DNA from 2 places in the Oceanobacillus luteolus genome. Region 1 is predicted to be linked to the other one. Evidence: riboswitches for the same ligand, from Rfam matches in the RefSeq annotation. Region 1 holds a riboswitch; the other holds the start of a gene.
The links. A riboswitch is a leader RNA that binds a small molecule or an ion and turns the genes downstream of it on or off. The one in region 1 is predicted to bind lysine.
Positions count from the first base shown of each region.

Region 1 (10,242 bases):
TAGTTCTAGTTCTTGTAGGACTCATCGTTAAATTTGCCGGAACAAATTGGATTAATGTGATATTCCCACCGGCTGCCATGGGTGCGATTGTTGCTGTAATTGGTCTTGAATTGGTTCCAGTAGCCGCTGATATGGCTGGATTAATTGCTGCACCTGATACACCTAGAGATACTACTGCGATAACAGTTTCGCTATTGACACTAGGTGCAACTATTGTTTACTGGGTTACCATGCGAGGTTTTTTAAAGATTATCCCTATTTTATTGGGAATTGTGACAGGGTACGTTATTGCAACGATTTACGGCATTGTTGACTATACTGCGGTAAAAGAAGCTGCTTGGATTCAAATGCCGACCTACTATCAAATCGAATTTAATTGGTCTGATATTTTAATCATTCTTCCTGCAGCGCTAGTGTTGATACCTGAACATATCGGTCACTTGGTTGTAACCGGGAATATTGTAAATAAAGATTTGGTCAAAGAGCCAGGATTGGACCGTTCATTATTCGGTAATGGTATTTCAACTATGATTTCCAGTTTCTTCGGTTCAACACCAAATACAACATACGGTGAAAATATTGGTGTACTGGCAATTACGAAAGTTTATTCTACATGGGTGATCGGTGGAGCAGCTTTAATAGCAGTCATTCTTTCCTTCTGTGGAAAACTTGCAGCGCTAATCTCCTCCATTCCTACTCCAGTTATGGGAGGAATATCCCTATTGCTCTTTGGAATTATTGCAGTTAGTGGTCTTCGTATGTTAGTTGAAGCGAAAATTGACTATAGCAACTCACAAAATGTCATCTTGACATGTGTGGTATTAGGAATTGGAGTTAGTGGAGCAAGTTTGGATATCGGTACAGTTGGACTTACTGGTATGGGGCTTGCAACAGTGGTTGCAATTGTCGTGAGTTTATTCTTTAAACTTCTTGATATCTTAAAATTATCAAATGAATAGTAGAAAGAGCATCTTGTCTGCATTGCAGATAAGATGCTCTTTTCAATTCTTCAGAAGTTTTTCCTTCGATAATGATATATGATATAATTAAACAAAATTATCATTCTTTTTGAAAATGTATGTTAATACATAGGGGGATTGTCTTATGACGGTAAAAACAACGGATGATATCATTACATTAACGGAAAAATATGGTGCAGAGAATTACCATCCACTGCCTATTGTTATTTCCGAGGCTGAAGGAGTTTGGGTAACGGATCCAGAAGGAAACAAGTATATGGATATGCTTAGTGCCTATTCAGCATTAAACCAAGGACATCGACACCCAAAGATTATTCAAGCTTTAAAGGACCAGGCAGACAAAGTGACGCTGACTTCCCGAGCGTTCCATAATGATATATTGGGAAAGTGGACAGAAAGGGTAGCCAAACTAACGGGCAAAGATAAAGTATTACCGATGAACACCGGTGTTGAAGCAGTAGAAACTGCAATTAAAGCTGCACGCCGCTGGGCTTATGAGGTAAAAGGTGTAGCAGCTGATTCTGCAGAGGTCATTGCAGCAGATGGAAATTTCCATGGCCGTTCGATTAATTCCATATCATTATCTACAGACGAGACTGCGACGAAAAACTTTGGGCCATTCGTTCCTGGTATTATAAAAGTTCCCTTTGGCGATGCAGAAGAGATTCGCAAGGCAATTACTCCGAATACAGCAGCAGTGATAGTAGAGCCGATTCAAGGAGAAGCTGGTATTATTATACCTCCTGAAGGGTATTTACGAGAAATACGGCAGATTTGTGATGAGAATCAAGTATTGTTTGTTGCTGATGAAGTACAGACTGGATTAGCTCGTACCGGAAAGATGTTTGCCTGTGAATGGGAATCGATCGAACCAGATATTTATGTGATGGGTAAGGCTCTTGGAGGTGGTGTCATACCAGTCTCTGCAATTGCAGCCAACAAAGAAATAATGGATGTATTCACACCTGGTTCACATGGATCGACCTTTGGTGGCAATCCTTTAGCGTGTGCTGTTTCCATTGCAGCTATTGATGTTATTGAGGAAGAAAAATTGGTGGAAAAATCACAGCAACTTGGCGAGTATTTTGCAGAAGGTCTTAGAAAAATAAATAATTCTGACTTAGTAGAAGTTCGTGCCCGTGGTCTTTTCATAGGTGTGGAATTTAACCATCCTGTTAGAGAGTTTTGTGAAAAACTGAAATTAGAAGGAGTCCTCTGTAAAGAGACCCATGAGAATACAATTCGTTTTGCTCCACCACTCATCATCACAAAAGAGAACTTGGACTGGGCATTAGAGCGAATCTATAACGTGTTAAATAAATTGTAGAAAAAGGTAACGGAACATATACCACAGTTTTCTGACTGTGGTATTTTTTTATCCTATGACATGTAAATTGACAGTTTAATAGATTTAATGCAAATTATAAGAAAGATACATATTTTTTGGCAGGAGGAGTATACATGAAAAAAATATCGATTATTGGGATGCCGATGGATTTAGGGCAACTGAGACGTGGTGTAGATATGGGTCCAAGTGCCATTCGCTATGCCGACATCGTCGAGCGTCTTGAAAATAACGGTTTCCATGTAGATGATTTAGGTGATGTTCAAATTGGAAGAGATCGTTTGGAGACTGATCCACAAACGGGAATAAGGAACTTGACAGCTGTTGTAAAATCAAGTGAACAATTAATGGCAAAAGTCGAAGGGGTGATGAAGGCGAATTCATTTCCATTGATACTTGGTGGCGATCACAGTATTGCAATTGGAACATTAGCGGGTGTTACTAAATTTCGGAAGCGGTTAGGGGTTATTTGGTTTGATGCCCATGGGGATTTAAATACACCTGAAACATCGCCTTCTGGAAATATCCATGGAATGCCACTAGCCGCATCAATCGGATTAGGTGAAAAGAAGCTTACAGATATAGGTGGATTCACTCCAAAGGTTGAACCGGAAAATGTAGTGATCATTGGAGCGCGTTCATTAGATGAAGGTGAAAAGAACCTAATCAAAGAAAAAGGAATTAAAGTTTATACGATGCATGAAATCGATCGTGTTGGCATGTCATCGATAATTGAGGAGACCATTGCTTATTTTAGAAACAATGGAGTGGATGGGGTGCACCTATCATTTGATCTGGACGGTTTAGACCCTCTATATGCGCCTGGAGTTGGTACCCCAGTTGCAGGTGGTGTCACAACCCGAGAGGCACATTTGGCAATGGAATTATTAGCAGAATCACAGATGATCACTTCTGCTGAGTTTGTGGAAGTCAATCCGATTTTGGATGAACGGAATAAGACAGGACAACTGGCGGTTGATTTGGTCGGTTCATTGTTTGGTGAGCGAATCTTATAAATTATAGGCACAACCGAATTACTATTGACATAACATAGAGGGAAAGGGATAATCAGCTGCTACTGCTTGTTATTTTTCCCTATGTTTGTTATAGTAGGGTAACAATTAAATATCTCTTATTTCTTATAATAAGATAGAGGTTGCAAAGACCATCAGTACTTATGGGGAGGATGAATGAGATCCGTCGAACCATAAGGAAAGGGGAATTTGCCGAAGCAGAAGGAAACTCACTCTTCCCGATGCTGGGTCTATGTCGAAAAGATATAGATCTGTCATATAGGTAACTATATGGTGCGCTATCAGGCAGAAAGAACTAAAATGTTCAACAAGCAATAGCGGCCCACCGTTATTGCTTTTTATTTTGACTAGATATGAAAAGAAAGGGTTGTGAGTGACATGAATTTTGGAAGATTACTAACAGCGATGGTGACACCATTTGATGAACAAGGAGAAATCGACTATTCCAGAACTTCAGCTTTAATTGAACATTTAATAGCTACTGGTACGGATGGCTTAGTAGTAGCGGGTACTACCGGTGAATCGCCAACCTTAACGAGTAAGGAGAAAGTGGACTTATTCAATGTTGTTGTAAAAGAAGTAGATGGCAGGATTCCGGTACTCGCAGGAACGGGTTCAAACAACACAAGAGAAACAATTGAATTAACGAAAGAGGCAGAACAAGTTGGTGTAGACGGTATTATGCTCGTGACCCCTTATTATAATAAACCTTCGCAGCAGGGTTTATATGAACATTTTAGCCAAATTGCAGCAAGTACTGCATTGCCCATTATGCTCTACAATATCCCAGGGAGAACATCTGTCAATATGACACCGGAAACAATCATTCGTTTAGCTGAAATTGAAAATATTGTATCCGTCAAGGAAGCAAGCGGAGATCTTGATGCAGCAGCAGAAATCATTCAAAAAACTGCGGATGACTTCAGTGTGTATAGCGGAGATGACGGCATGACGGTTCCAATGCTTGCAATCGGTGGAATGGGAGTAGTATCTGTTGCAGCCCATGTTATTGGTAATGAAATGAGGAGTATGATAAATAGCTTTTTAGCTGGTGAAAATGAACAAGCGGCAAAGCAGCATCGACGTATTCTACCGGTAATAGATGTCTTGTTCCAAGCACCTAGTCCTGCCCCTGTCAAGTCAGCATTGAATGAGGCGGGAATAGAGGTAGGCGGTGTACGTTTGCCATTAGTTGAGTTAACGGTAGACGAAAAGCAAAATCTAACTAATGTGATGGAAGAATTCAAGTCGGCAAATTGATTCTTTTAATAACAACTTCAGCCACGTATATATATAATATGCGTGGCTTTTGTCATTTTTTGTCTTGCGCTGAAATCTAATTGTAATATAAGCATAATCAAATTGTTATTTTCCAATGTTATACTTCATACCATAGATTCCTAACAAGAAATCTATGGAAATGGGGGAAAAAGTTTGCGGAAGAAAACTAGGATTTTTACCTTAATAGCTTCTCTAATTTTATTCCAATCAATATTTACAGTTGATGTCTTTGCTACGAATGGGGCTGAATTGGAAGAGATACAGAAAGAAAGAAAAGAAATAGAGAAAAATTTATCAGTACAAGAGCAAAGAATTAATGAATTATATGATGAGTTGCAAGCATTAAATGAAGAAGTCATCCGATTGGACGAGCTATTAAGTGAAAAACAAGCTAGGGTAGATGAAATTACATATGATATAGAAGTGACAATAGAAGAAATCTCTACCTTGCAAGAAGAAATTGAAGAATTAAAATTAAGCATTGAACAACGATTTGATATCTTAAAGGATAGAGCAGCATCGTATCAAAAGTCTGGTGGTCTAGTAAACTATATCGAAGTACTCTTTGGTGCCAAAAGTTTTGGTGATTTCATCAGTCGTTTGACCGCTGTCAATCAAATTATGGATTCTGATACAAGTTTAATGGAAGAGCTTGAATCAGATATGGAATTAGTAGAAGCTCATCAGATGACCAGAATGGAAAAGTTAGATGAATTGAATGAGATGCATGCCGAACAAGAAGAAAAACTGGTGAGCATCGAAAAAGAGAAGCGTGAACAGGAAAAAGCGCAAGAAGCTGTCGAAGCCAAACAACAAGAGTTGATTGCTTATGTAGAAGAGCTGGAGACAGAGGATAGTCAACTGAAATCAATGGAAGAAAAAGTGTTGGCAGATATTGCAGAAGCAGCTAAAAAAGAACGTGAGGAAAGAGAGAAACGTCGTTTAGCAGCGATTGAAAAACAAAAAGCAGAAGAAGCTAAAAAGGAAAAGCAGAACGGCTCTAAGCTTGTTCAGGTTGCGAAAGTTGAACAAAAAACTAGTAATGCAAAAAGTGACTCTTCCAAGCGATCCAGTAATGAATCGGCCAAAAATGTAAAAAAGGAAGAGAAAGCTGAGTCCAAAAGCTTCACCGTTACAGCAACTGCTTATACTGCTGATTGTAAAGGATGTTCCGGTGTAACAAGCACGGGAATTAACTTAAAAGAAAATCCAGACGCAAAAGTAATTGCAGTTGATCCAGATGTCATCCCATTACATTCACTTGTTCATGTAGAAGGCTATGGCTATGCTATAGCAGGGGATACAGGCAGTGCGATTCGAGGAAATAAAATTGATGTATTCCTCTCATCAGAAAAAGCCGCAAAAAATTGGGGCGTACGCAAAGTGAAAGTTACGATACAATAAAAAACAAGTCAGCTCTAAGCTGACTTGTTTTTTTCTATGATGCAACGAAACGTGAGAGATTTGTTATAATTTTTGTCCACAGTTCGGACAGAAATTGGCACCATCAACTTTTTGACCACAGTTTGGACAGAAGTTTGGTTTGCTAGAATTACCGGAATCCGGTGAAGCTGGGGCTTGTTTGGCTTGCTTCTGTTCCGTTCCTGGATCTTGATTTTGCTTCATATTTTTCATCATTTCGTTGGCTACATTCATGCCCATCATCATTCCGACCATATCAGAAGCGGTACCACTACTTTTCACTTTACCTGACGCAATACCATCGGTCATTTCTATTTGTTGGTATTTACTGACATCGCCAATCATACCGAGCGCTGCTGCTTTCTGAACTCTATCCTGAATTTCTTTAGGATAATTAAAGCTGCTGACATTGAATCCAGTGATTGTAAGTCCAAGATCATAGATTTCCATATCAAGATCTTCTTTAATACCTTGGGATATTTCGGAAGCGTTGATTTTCAGATTAAATAAATCCTTACCTTCTTTAACGATCCATTTCATCAATAACTGATCAAGTACGGATGTAATTCGAATTTTGACATCTTCTACTAAATAACGCTTCTTCACACCTGCAACATTCTCAATCAATCGCACATAATCATTCACCTTAAAATTAAACGTACCATTTGCACGAATAGGAATTCCACCTGGCATAGCAGGGGAAGGGGATGGAATATTAATCGGATTTTTTGTACCCCATTTTACAGTGAATTGTTTCGTGTTCACGAATAGAACTTCCACTCTTAGCCCAGTTCGAAAGCCAAATTTAAATCCTTTCAATGTAGAAAGGAAGGGAATGATTTCCGATTCAATGTTGTACTCTCCATCATCTTTGAAGATTCCTTCTATTTTTCCGTTATTAATAAAAATTGCATCTTGACCAGGACCAATCATCAAACGGCTTCCCCGTTTTATTTCTCGGTTCGGCCATTTCCAAAAGATCATATCGTCTCTAAATTCTTGCCATTCTACTATATCCGCTAATTGATTTCTAAAAAAAGACATCACTCTCATCCTTTCGATTTTTTTCCGTTTAAAATCCTCTTCTACCGCCACTATGTGATCTACCAGCGCCGGTGATTCCGCCACCACCGCCACGGAAACCACCTCCACCCCCGTTATTATTTGCAGATGGCTTTTTCCTTCTAGTTACGGTTTTTCTTAAATACCGATCCCGCTTACTGATTATTCTAGAGCTACTGCGATTTAAATAAGTTCCACTTGTTACGGTAACTCTTCCACCAGAAGTATAGGCCATTAAAAATACGATAATTGCTGCCAAGACAACTGCAACTGCAAGTTGGAAAAAGGTATTAAAAAAGACTGACTCTGGATTTACCCCAGGTCGAATATCTAAATATTCATCTGCTTTTTCAAAAAAGAGTTTGAATGCTTTATAATAGTCGCCCTGAGAGAAATAAGGCGTAACATGATCAAGAATCAATTCGATTCTTTCGTCATCAATATATTTTTCTGCGATACCAAATCCAGCAATATCTACCATACGAGAATCCATATCTATTGTGATGACGGCCATATTATCCTCTTGGCGATTAAATTCATCTTTTAATTCATCAGTAAAATCCTGCATATACTTCATAATTGTCTTCCCGTTAGTATCTTCTGTCGTTATGATGATAAAATCCGTATTCCATTCTTCAAAGTAGTTTGCTGCTTGCTTCTCTAATTCTTGCACTTGTTCATCTGTAAGCAGATCTGCGTGATCATAGATTCGCTGTACATCGGCAAGGGCAGGAGAGATTAATAGGAAAAATAGAAATGTAAACAAAATAGAAGTTTTCCATAAAAGTTTCATTAGAGAATGCCACCTCCCGTTACAATAAAGGAGATGATTTTCATCAGCAAGAACGATCCACCAGCAATTCCACCAAACCAGGCTGCAATTTTTCCTTTACTTAACGGAGGCTTCCCGACAACTTTCCCTGTTTGGCCGTTCATGGCAAAAATATGTTCTGATTGATCGTAATCATAGTATACCATCCAAACTGGGAGCATCGTGTAAAGACTTTTCCTGCTTTTTGTAGTGATGTTTTTATTTTTGTACCTTACAGATGTATAGCCGCTGACAGTGGAGCGGATGAAGTCGTCCAAAGGTTTATTCATTTTTTCCTTTACTCGGGGAAACAGTTCTTTTGCATCGTAATTATATTTTTCGGCAATGTAGCCGGCAAGGTAAGGGGTCTTAAAATCTTTAAGATCACTATATTGATAAGGTTCCAGTTTATCCATCAATTTGTCATCCATTTTCTCAGAAGCGTCCACCGGCACGCGGCTAAAATCAATTCGTAAATCTCGGTATACATCATAATATTTGGTTTCTGTATAAATATATTCCCCTCTTGAATACGTTCTAACTCGTGTTCCTACAGCATGAACCTTAGCTTCATTTTTTAAATCGTATAGCCAAAAAGGAACGTATATACCAGTTATCTTTTTAATACGACTTGCTGACATGAAGCCACGGGGAGTCAATAGCCCCTTGCGGCACCACTTGATAAAGGCTTCTTCTGCTTGGCGCTTGGAAATGGTAAAAGGAATGACGAGGGAGGGGGCAAGGATTCCTGATACACGGTCAGCTAGAACGACTGCAGCTCCACAAAAACTGCAACTGGTCGCTGTCGTATCGGCATCCGTCACGATGTTTGCGCCACAGTTATTACAATGATATTCCTTTGCTTCATCCTCTTCAAAAACGGTCTCGATAAATTCATCTGAAAAATCTTCAATATTGTCCTGCCTGCCACAATTCCCGCAGGAAAGGGCGCCGGATTCTGCATCAAAAGCCATATCACTCCCACAGTTCGGACATTTATAATGTATAACCATTTTTTATTCCCCCATTAGTTACTTTCCTGATCTTTATTCGGTATCAACTTACTGATCTCTGCATCAATATTTTCTATTTCTTTTGTTTGATTTCTAAGTTTAGCGAGAGCTTCAGCCTCATCTATTTTAAAATTCAATTCTTCCTCGTAACTGGAAAAGCCGCTTGAAACATGGGAATCACTAGTGTTTATTTTTTCCTGCTGGTTTAGTAATGCGGTTTTTTCTCTGATAGAATAGCTTCGTAATTCCAATTGTCTTAGATCCAGGGCTAACTTTTCTTCCAATAGTTTTAACTGTTTTGCATCAACGATAAGTTGGTTGTAGGTTGAGACTAATTCCAACTTTTTTGTTTCCAATTCTTCTTGTTTATTGGCAAACATCATTGCTTTTTCATAGTCACGCTCTTCAACCCGTTCCCGGTATCGTTCCAGCTTTCTAATTTCAGCTTCACATTCATCGACTGCTTGTTTAGCACGCTTAACATCCGATTCCAATGCATTCCGTTCAGAATTTACTGTTCGAAGGTCTAGATTAATGTCACGTAAGGTCTTTTGTACGATTTTATCAGGCTGTTTCATTACATCTAGGTGATGGTTTATATTTGCTTTCATTAACGTACTGAATCTGGATAATATCCCCATGGTCATCCTCCTCTGTTTTCGATTATCTTCAGTTTATCTTAATATATATTACTGGACAAATAAGAATTAGGTTTCATTTCAACAGAATGTCAAAAGAGTAAAATAATTTTACAGTTGTTATTGTTTTGTAAACCCTTCTTAAGATTTGTAATGGCTAATAAAGGATATACATGTATTAGAAAGCTAAGGAAAGGAATGAGTATGATGAAGAAAAAACTAACAATATTTGCTTCCACTTGTCTATTGTCGGGATTCCTTGTAGCTTGTTCAGATGGGGAAGAGCAAGAGCCAGAACAACCAATTGCACCGGATGTTCCTGAGGAGCAAGCTCCTCAAGACGGTAACGAAACAGATCCAGGAACAGAACCAGGTGGTGAATCAGGAACAGAACCTGGAACAGAACCAGGCGGTGAATCAGAAACAGAGCCAGGAACGGAACCAGGCGGTGAGTCAGGAACAGAACCAGGTACTGACCCAAGCACTGATTCCGAAACAGAAACTGACGAAGGATTATAATTCAAAACATTTAAATATGACGTTTCCCAAAAACGAACTCACTAACTCTGAGTTCGTTTTTTATTATTTTGATTTTATTGGATTTCTCAGAGCAGTATCCTTCATCACCGGAAACTGTAGCAAAGAATTCTATCAAA
Region 1 is NZ_JBHUDE010000016.1:9,535-19,776, forward strand. Features, by position in the region: gene uraA (uracil permease) at 1-959, shown strand, start outside; gene ACFSBH_RS04185 (ornithine--oxo-acid transaminase) at 1,105-2,307, shown strand; gene rocF (arginase) at 2,442-3,341, shown strand; lysine riboswitch at 3,468-3,648, shown strand; gene dapA (4-hydroxy-tetrahydrodipicolinate synthase) at 3,738-4,619, shown strand; gene ACFSBH_RS04200 (PcsB-like coiled-coil domain-containing protein) at 4,794-6,044, shown strand; gene ACFSBH_RS04205 (SPFH domain-containing protein) at 6,108-7,106, opposite strand; gene ACFSBH_RS04210 (TPM domain-containing protein) at 7,135-7,917, opposite strand; gene ACFSBH_RS04215 (TFIIB-type zinc ribbon-containing protein) at 7,917-8,948, opposite strand; gene ACFSBH_RS04220 (PspA/IM30 family protein) at 8,963-9,589, opposite strand; gene ACFSBH_RS04225 (hypothetical protein) at 9,794-10,105, shown strand.

Region 2 (10,242 bases), on a different contig from region 1:
TGCTCGTATTCTTCCTGCTGATCGTGGAATTCGCCGAACATCGTACGAAGGTCTTCTCTTAGTGCAATCCCAGTAACATAACTGCTTTCAGCCCTTGTACTCATTAACTCCTTTTGGATGATGGTGGCGATTTCAGGGTCATGGAATCTTGCCCCAGCAGGAATATCCTCTACTTCTACATTCGGACGATCCGGAGGTGCTGGAGGCAGTCGTATTCCAGCTTCCTTAAGGATTCCCTCCACAGCTTGTTCCTCTTGGATGAGACAACTTTCCACGAGTTCTTCTGCATATGTCTTTAAATCATTGTCTCCCGCATGATTAATAAGTACTTGCATGGTTACGAGTAAGTTTTTTGTCCTATAAAGGTAATTCCAAAGGTGGTAGACTTCACCTGTATGAAAAGGATCCTCTTGTTTGTTTTTAACCATGATAATCCTCCTTTTTATCTTGACTAGTTTCTCTCATAACGATTGATATTATCCCAAAACAAAATTTGGAAAATGCATGAGACAGGAACCTAGATATGTTTTATTCATAGGCTAACATCAGGATATTATTTATGAAGGATGGTCAAAGTTGTGAGAAAAATACTGATGTTTAGTTTCATGTCTCTCCTCGTTTTATTTGCCGGATGTAATCAAATAGAGGGTTCTACTTCTGAAGATAATAGTGAAAAAATTGTTCGTATCGGATATCAGAAAAATGGCCCGCTTGTTTTGTTGCAATCACTGGGAACACTAGATGAACGGTTAGAACAATATGGGTTTACCGTAGAGTGGAAGGAATTTCAGGCAGGTCCTCTTCTTGTCGAAGCGTTAAATGCTGATAGTATAGATTTTGGGAGAACGGGTAATACACCTGTCATTTTTGCGCAAGCTGCAGATACGCCTTTTGTATATGTCGCTGCAGGTTTTTCCAAATTTAAAGGAAGCGGGATTCTTGTTCCAGATGAATCCGAAATCACAGAATTGGAGCAATTAGAAGGAAAAACTATTGGATTTGCGAAAGGCTCAAGTTCCCATTATTAATTAAGGCACTGGAAAAGGCTGGTTTAACACTAGATGATATAACACCAGCATATCTTACTCCTGGAGATGCCCGCGTCGCATTTGAACAAGGAACAATTGATGCGATGGTTGTCTGGGATCCGTTTGTTGCATCGACAGACAAACGGTAGGTTACTTGTCGATGGGGAAGGATTAACAACAGACCGTGATTTTTTTGTTGCAACTGAAAATTTTTATGACGCTCACCCGGAAATCGTCGATGTAATCATTGAAGAAATCGATGCATCATCGAAATGGGCGAATAGTAATCATGATGAACTTGTTGAAAAGTTGGCACCACTATTAGGGATTGATGAAGATTCAATCCGAATGTCAGTGGAACGCCGCACGTATGGAGTCGAGGCGATAAGTGAGGAAATCATTAAGGAACAGCAGGAAATTGCTGATATTTTTTACGATTTGGATATCATTCCAAAGGAACTTGAAATAAAAGAAGTTATCATTGATTAACGCCAGTTTTGCCTCATCTTATCGAATGTTAATTTAAGATAGGAGAATGAACATGAACAAAAGCATCATCAAAAAGTCATTTCAGAGATTTTTACCGTGGTTCATTCCGTGCATATTCCTTATCTGCTGGCAGATTGTATCTTCTCTTGGTATCATTTCAGAAAGAATCTTACCAGCTCCAACAGAAATCATTCAGGCAGCAATCCAACTCATATCTAATGGGGAATTGTATGAACATATGTCTATCAGCTTAGTGCGGGCTTTCATTGGTTTTGTTATTGGAGGAGTTATTGGCTTTGTATTAGGTTTGTTAAATGGCGTATTTCGTCTTTCTGAATTACTGTTTGATACATCCGTTCAAATGCTGCGAAATATTCCTCATTTGGCATTGATTCCTTTGGTGATCCTATGGTTTGGAATTGGAGAAACGTCAAAAATTTTCCTGGTTGCATTAGGAGTTTTATTTCCAGTCTATATTAACACCTATCATGGAATTAAATCAGTCGATAAGGGATTGATTGAAATGGGGAAATCGTATGGGTTAAAAGGTTATAAGTTGTTTTTCCATGTCATATTACCAGGTGCATTATCATCCATACTGGTAGGAATAAGATTTTCACTTGGTGTAATGTGGCTAATTTTAATTGTGGCTGAAACCATCTCCGCTCAATCAGGCATTGGGTATATGGCAATGAACGCTAGAGAATTTATGCAGATGGACATTATCGTATTAAGTATTTTAATTTATGCATTGTTTGGAAAGTTGTCTGATGTCATTGCCAGATATTTTGAGGGTAGATTATTGAAATGGAATGCATGAATACTGAGGAGTGTTAGGGTTGGAAAATAGGAACGGGATAAATATACAAATCAATAAATTGGAAAAAATATATGATAATCGTAATGTATTAAATGGATTGGATGTTGAGATTAAGAAAGGTGAATTTGTTTCCGTTGTCGGAAAAAGCGGGTGTGGTAAAAGTACCCTTTTACGCCTTGTTGCTGGTCTTGAAGATGCAGAAGGAGGCTCCATTATACTGGATGGTGAGAAATTGGAAGGGCTTAATAAAAAGGCACGGATCATGTTTCAAGATGGAAGACTATTACCATGGAAACGGATTATTGATAATGTCTGTATAGGACTTTCTACAGAAAAAAGGAACAAGGCATTGGAAGCATTAGCCCAAGTAGGGCTGGAAGAAAGAAAGGATGATTATCCATCTAAGCTATCTGGAGGCCAAAAACAGCGAGTTGCTTTGGCACGGGCATTGGTGCATAATCCGGATCTGCTATTACTGGATGAACCTTTAGGTGCATTGGATGCACTAACCCGATTGGAAATGCAGGAACTAATCGAATCATTGTGGAGACAAAAGAAGTTTACCGCTGTGCTCGTTACCCATGATGTGGAGGAGGCAGTTGCCATTTCTGACCGGGTTTTATTGATAGATCAAGGGAAAATCAGCTTAGATCAAACGATCTCTCTACCGCGACCCCGAAAACGAACAAACCCGGCATTTGCTTTGTATGTGGACGATATCTTGTCACAAATCATGAATCGGAATGAAGATAAGGAATATCCGGTATTGCTTCCTGAATTGTCTTTATCCCTTCTTGATTCCGTAAATAATTAGGGTCGCTCCAAGAAAAATCCAAAAAAACTTACTTATCGATATTTTAGAAGACATGCCAGCGATACCGATAGTGGTAAGAAGTATTAATGGTCCGACAAATGCTAATGAGCTATTAATGATTAATGCTTTTTCAACTTCATTAAATTTCAACATGAGGAGTGCTGCAAATATTTCGATGGAACCGGAAAGAATTCGGAAAAGAGCCATAAAAAGTATGGCTGTTTCAAAAAGAGCAAACATGGTATTTCCCCCTGCAATATGTATTTTAATAAAATATATGCAGGACTCGTCCAATAAAGGACAGAACCCTCTTTGTGATGAGGGTTTATTTTTATCTCTCACGAAATATCTGGTTAATATGCTAATGGCAAGCTTCCAATTGCCCATATATTGAATAGGATAAGATTGTTAGTGTGAAGGGGGAGTACAATGGAAGAGAAGGAAGTAAGAAGACCAAATCATTTAGCTTGGCATGAAACAATGGAATTGCATGAATTAGTAGTTTTTCAGGCAATTGGATTAATGAAGCTAAAAAAGTTTATCGGTGAAGTGAAAGATCCTGCATTGCGTAGACTTTATGCCGAAACAATAAGAGGATTAGAAACAAACCTTAGGGAACTACTTGCATTTTATCAATTGGCTCCTAGAGAAGAAGAGGAATTGGAAAGAAACTTGGATAGTGGTTTTTTCTCTGGAGATTTGTTGGCTTTTGCAAAAACTGCTGTAAGGAATTATTCAATTGCAATAACGGAAACTGCAACGCCGATATTAAGGGAAACGTTAAATAAACAATTGCAACGTGCAATCGAAACACATGAAATGGTATATGCTTATATGTACGAAAGAGGGCTTTATCCGTCATACGACCTCCATAAATTATTAAGAAATGATATCAACATTGCAACAAAAGCACTAAATATGGACTTTTAATAATATGGTTACCACCACCCTAGGAATAAACTTCCTAGGGTGTTTTTATATTTTTGAGTGATGTACATATTTTCGATGGAAGATAAAAATTCCACTAAAAATATGCGAAATGGTTTTCATTCCTTAGAATCGCTGATATAGTTTCATTATAAGTGTATCTGTACGTATTATTTATCGTTGGATGGAAGTGATGGAAATGGTATTTATTATTTGTTTGATCATTGGACTCGTTACAGCGTTTGTAGGTTCAATAATGGGTCTAGGTGGAGGAGTTATACTCGTTCCGACTCTTATATTGTTTGCCTCTATATCCGATGCTTTTGCTTGGGCAACTCCTCAAGCAATCGTCGGTATCTCTCTAATTGTCATGATATTTACGGGATTAGCTTCCACCTTATCTTATCTAAAGGTGAAGCGGGTGGATTATCGCACCGGTTTTCTTTTCATGATAGGGAGCATACCAGGAGGAATCATTGGGGCGTGGCTGAACCAATATGTCGAAGCAGAGACATTTCAGCTTTACTTCGGTATATTAATGATATTGATTGCAATGATATTATTTTTTAAAAAGAAAGAGCCTAGAACAGTGGATCTGACTGGGAAAGGTGTTCGGACTTTTGAGGTTAATGGTGAAAGATATCAATATAAGGTCCATGCAGTAGGAGCAATATTTCTGGCCCTGATCGTTGGGGTTCTATCTGGTTTATTTGGTATTGGTGGTGGTTCCATTATGGTACCAGCAATGATCCTCTTATTTGGTTTTCCAGTTCATATCGCTACAGCAACATCCATGTTTATGATTTTCTTCGTTAGTATTTTTAGCTCAGTGACACATATCGCTCTTGGACATATCGTTTGGGAATACGTATTGTTCTTCATTCCTGGAGCTTGGGTAGGTGGAAAGCTTGGTGCTAAAGTGAATCAAATGCTGTCCAGCAAAACATTGGAATGGATACTTCGACTGTTATTGATATTTATTGGAATTCGTATGATCATTCAAGGATTAGGCTAAGGAGCAAGATTCATGAAAGAAAATATTTATATATACTATACGAATGATTTACACAGTAATTTTACACAATGGCCCCGTACAGCTGGTTATTTGAAGGAAAAGAAAAGAATCCGCAGCTCTAAAGGGGAGGTCCATTATATAGTTGATGCTGGTGATCATATGGACCGGGTCGATCCCATTTCAGAGGCTACAATGGGAAAAGCGAATGTGGAATTAATGAACGAAGTCGGCTATGATGTCGTGACAATCGGCAATAATGAAGGTATCACTCTTGCTCATGATGATTTATACCATCTTTATGATGAAGCTGATTATCCAGTGGTTTGTGCTAATCTACAGCCAAAATCAGGCCAACCTCCAAAATGGTTGGTTGATACGAACATATTTGAGACAGATTCGGGAGTTCGTCTCGGTTTCATTGGATTGACAGCGCCGTTTACAGCTTTTTATGACCCGTTGGGTTGGACTGTAACCTCACCTTATGATGAACTGGAAACGAATTTGCTTGAATTAAGCGAGAAAACCGATATTATTATCCTGCTATCTCATTTAGGACTTAGTGAAGATCAAGAGATTGCCAGGAGGTTTTCGGAAATAGATGTTATTATCGGAGGACATACACATCATCTGCTACGAACAGGAGAATATGTAAATAATTGCCTGATTACTGCAGCGGGAAAGCACTGTGTATATGTAGGAGAAGTAATTTTAACCTATGATCATGAATCTGAACAAATATCGACGAAAGAGGCGTACGCTACGAATGTATCTGATCATCCAGTTGATCAGGGAACGGCAGTTTTGCTGGAGGAGCTTCAAGAGAAAGCGGACTTATTATTAGAGAAAGAAGTAGTCGTACTCGAGGAGCCACTAGATGTGGAATGGTATAAAGATACCCCGATTATGCAAGAATTGACAGATACAATCAGAATGTGGACAGATGCTGACGCTGCTTTATTAAATGCTGGCTTACTGCTTGGTGCATTGCCAAAGGGTCCCATTACGTATGGGGATGTTCACCGGATATGTCCTCACCCAATTAATCCTGTCGTTGTCCAACTAAAAGGTGACGAATTGATTGAAGTTATTCGTGCCTCGCTAAAAAGAGATTTTATGGAGTTTGAGCTGAAGGGATTTGGATTCAGAGGAGAAGTGATAGGGAGAATGCTATTCTCCGGACTTTCCATTAATATAAGGACTAATCCTGACGGCACAGAGGCGGTAACGGAAGTGACTTTTTCAGATGGGACCCCTGTGGATAAACAAAAAGCATATCGAATCGCGACAGCAGATACTTTTACATTCGGACGCCTGCTACCAGAGATAGCGAAATCAGAGAAGAAAGATTATTTCCTGCCAGAGTTCTTGAGAGATCTATTGTTGGAAACATTGAAAAGAAAAGCGTTGCAGCGGTAATAACTCATTGAATTTGTGTCTTATTGCTTCTGGTAATAATAATCGTTTAAGACAGATGTATCAGTGACAAGAAGGTCCATTATTGCATAACTTAATTATGTATATAAAGGAGGCCTTCTTAGATGATTACTGTTAATCCAATCGAGATTGAAGGGATGCAGTTCACTGCAGTAAGTGTAGAACTGCCAAAAACTACTCTTCTGACGGTATCAAATGAAGTTGGTTACATTATGTGTGCAGCTTTGGACGTAGATATTTTCAACGAAATCCCTAAATTGCAAGAAAGAAAAGTGGTTGCAGGAAGAGCTGTAGGTGTACGGACGATTGAACAGTTACTTGATGCTCCATTAGAGAAAGTTACAGATGCTTCAAGAGAATATGGTTGGAAAGAAGGAATAACAGGAAGGGAAGCACTTCTACTCATTTCTTAAGTCTATTCCCTGAAGGATTTCACTTCAGGGAATAGACTTTTTTAGTTTCTATCGATGAAGAACACCCAATATCAAAAGGAAGAAATAGTCCGTGTGAGATTACGTACTGGATGAAGAGAGCTGAAGTCGTAAACCTGAGCTGGCGGAACACATCTATTTTTGTGCTAGTCTATCTCCCTAAATATGTGCATAAATATGACATAAGGGGGTTGTAGCATGCGTAAAAGAAGATACCCAAAGAAATTTAGTTCACCTCCAACGCAATTGATTCTATTGTTGACAATCGTTATATTTACAATCGCGGTTCTTGGCAGTATCGCATTGATCGATAGGGGAATAAAGCCCACGTTAATGGACATTGCCAAAGAAAAAACGAACGAATTTGCCACTCGAGCCATCAATCGTGCGGTCAGCTTTACTGAAGACTATGATTTTACGGACATAGCAACGATTGAATATGATAATAATGGGAAAGTTGCCACCTATTCACCAAAGTCAGATGCACTTAGTGAAATTAATCGGCATGCAACCCAACGAATTGAGGAGTATTTTAATCGATTAAATCATGGTGATCCGATTTTACATGACGAAGAAGACAGGTATGATTACACGAATGGGATAGAGGAACGACTTTATGAAGACCCTACTTTAGTCGAAATTCCACTTGGTCAAGTGACAGGGAACACGGTGCTTGCAAACCTCGGTCCTAGAATTCCAATCAATTTAGAAATAATTGGTACCGTTCGGACAAATATTACTTGGGAGCAAATGGAATTTGGTATTAACGGTCTTTGGATTTCTTTTTATTTAAATGTTGAAGCTGATGTGCAAGTGATTGTTCCATTTTCTTCCGATTTAACGACGGTGACTTCCCAAATCTATATAGATGGGGCTGCATTGATGGGCGAAGTACCTGATTTTTATGGTGGTGGAACACCTCCATCCATTGCTGTTCCGAAAGAGGATATTCAGACGGACTTGCAGAATGAGTAATAATTTAGTATAGTGGTTTCAGAACTTAATAGCAGCCTTATCCGATCGGTGAGGTAGAGGTGCAGGTAATATGAGTAACTAACAGGAGAATGACAACGATGATGGTTAGTAAAAGGATTATTTGCCGAAGCGTAATAAGCGTCATCTTATTATTTGCTGGTATGTCTTTGAATAAGAGGCTTACTGTCATGCTGAAACATGGCATGGAGAACTACTGATCGAAATGGAGATAACGTATATTGTTACATATAAACAATGATGGTTATTTTCTGTCATTGTTTTTTATTTGACTATGTACCTTCCGTTCGTTCAAAAGTACTCTATGCTTCTAAAAAAATAAATGGGGGAAATCGAAATGGTAGGTACATTTTTTTCTATAATACCTGCACTGGTAATGCTTGTATTAGTAATAGTTACAAAAAGGGTCTTACTTTCACTTGGAGTCGGAATTGTACTTGGTGCATTATTTATTCATAACTTTAACATTCTAGGATCTATACAAGAAGTTTGGGGAGTTTTTTACGAAATATTTGTATCTGAAGGAGAGCTCAATCTAGGAAACATTTTGTTAATTTCCTTCCTGCTATTGTTAGGGGTTATGACAGCGTTTCTCCAAGGATCTGGTGGAAGCAGAGCTTTTGGAAACTGGATGCTTAAAAGGGTGAAAACCCGTGCTGGTGCAAAAATCATGACAGCCATACTAGGTATAATTATTTTTATCGATGATTACTTTGCGAGTTTGGCGGTAGGTCAAATAGCTAGACCTGTTACTGATCGTCAAAAAATCTCTCGCGCTAAACTGGCATATATAATCGACTCGACGGCAGCACCTATCACAGTCCTTTCACCAATCTCAAGCTGGGGAGCATTTATTATTGGTTTATTGGGTTCGATTTTTGTAGCGAATGGAATTACAGACATCCAACCAATTGAAGGATTTATTCGGATGATTCCAATGAATCTATATGCAATATCTGCAATCTTGCTTGTGTTTCTTGTAGCATATTTAAAAGTTGATATCGGACCGATGCGAATTCATGAAGAGCGTGCTCAGAAAACTGGGGAATTGATTGATCCGGAAAACAGTAAAGTTCCTGGTGATTTAGGTGACACTATTGAAGCTCATCCTAAAGGAAAAGTATACCATTTAATTTTGCCGATCCTTGTTCTTGTCTTAGCAACTGTAACTGCTATGCTAGTTACAGGAGCTCGAGCTTCGGAGGGTGAAGTGACAATCCTTTCTATGTTTGCAAACACGGATGTCAACTTGTCCTTATTCATAGGTGGAGCAATATCTGTTCTGTTTGCACTCATTCTCCATATGATTCATAGTGCTCCTAAAGCAAGTGTAATGAATATTTTTATCCAAGGTATGAAATCCATGCTTCCGGCAATTTATATACTCATCTTGGCATGGATGATTGGATCAATTATCTCATCATTGGAAACGGGGACTTATTTAGCCCAGTTACTTAATAATGCAAATATCAGCGGTGTATTTCTACCAGTATTATTCTTTGTTATTTCGGGAATTATGGCTCTTGCAACTGGAACATCGTGGGGTACATTTACAATTATGCTTGCAATCGGGGCTGAAGTTTCTGCAGTGATTGATATTAACTTACTATTACCTACTTTGGCTGCTGTATTGGCTGGAGCTGTGTTTGGGGATCATTGTTCACCAATTTCAGATACCACCATTCTTTCAGCGACCGGAGCAGGTGCAAATCACATCGATCACGTATTGACACAGCTTCCTTATGCAATAATTGCAGCTGTTGTGTCCATTGTTGGGTACTTACTCATGGGATTACTTGAAATGACAATCTTACCATTGATAATTACACTCGTTATCGTTTTAGTAATTGGGTTTGTGATTCATAGCAGAAATACAAAAAATGCTTAATACAAAACGTACTTTTCTTTAACTAAGAAAAGTACGTTTTTTTGCATTTTAAGCAGTCATAATACTGTTTAACTTTGTTAGAAACTTACATAATATTTCAGAATAATTTATAGATATTAAATATTCTTTGACTATATCGATGATAAATTATATAATACAAGCATAAATATCTGAAAAGATATAATAATTAAAAGATTCCTTCGTGTATTTTGTATGAAGGGGCCGAAAAGGGAGGTATTACTATGGAAACACGTTCTCAATGGGGAACAAGGGCGGGGTTTATTTTAGCAGCTGTCGGTTCAGCAATAGGTCTGGGGAATATATGGCGATTCCCTGCAGTGGCTTATGAGAATGGTGGAGGAGCATTTTTTATCCCGTATTTATTTGCACTATTGACCGCCGG
Region 2 is NZ_JBHUDE010000139.1:3,116-13,357, forward strand. Features, by position in the region: gene ACFSBH_RS14870 (DUF3231 family protein) at 1-428, opposite strand, end outside; gene ACFSBH_RS14875 (PhnD/SsuA/transferrin family substrate-binding protein) at 579-1,028, shown strand; gene ACFSBH_RS14880 (type 2 periplasmic-binding domain-containing protein) at 1,110-1,517, shown strand; gene ssuC (aliphatic sulfonate ABC transporter permease SsuC) at 1,570-2,337, shown strand; gene ACFSBH_RS14890 (ATP-binding cassette domain-containing protein) at 2,357-3,151, shown strand; gene ACFSBH_RS14895 (YqhV family protein) at 3,122-3,391, opposite strand; gene ACFSBH_RS14900 (spore coat protein) at 3,581-4,081, shown strand; gene ACFSBH_RS14905 (sulfite exporter TauE/SafE family protein) at 4,278-5,093, shown strand; gene ACFSBH_RS14910 (bifunctional metallophosphatase/5'-nucleotidase) at 5,106-6,509, shown strand; gene ACFSBH_RS14915 (YunC family protein) at 6,632-6,940, shown strand; gene yunB (sporulation protein YunB) at 7,157-7,933, shown strand; lysine riboswitch at 7,980-8,155, shown strand; gene ACFSBH_RS14925 (Na+/H+ antiporter NhaC family protein) at 8,289-9,839, shown strand; gene ACFSBH_RS14930 (sodium-dependent transporter) at 10,082-10,242, shown strand, end outside.
Region 2: it holds a riboswitch for lysine, as region 1 does, so the genes downstream of both, ACFSBH_RS14925 (Na+/H+ antiporter NhaC family protein) here and dapA (4-hydroxy-tetrahydrodipicolinate synthase) in region 1, are expected to answer to the same signal.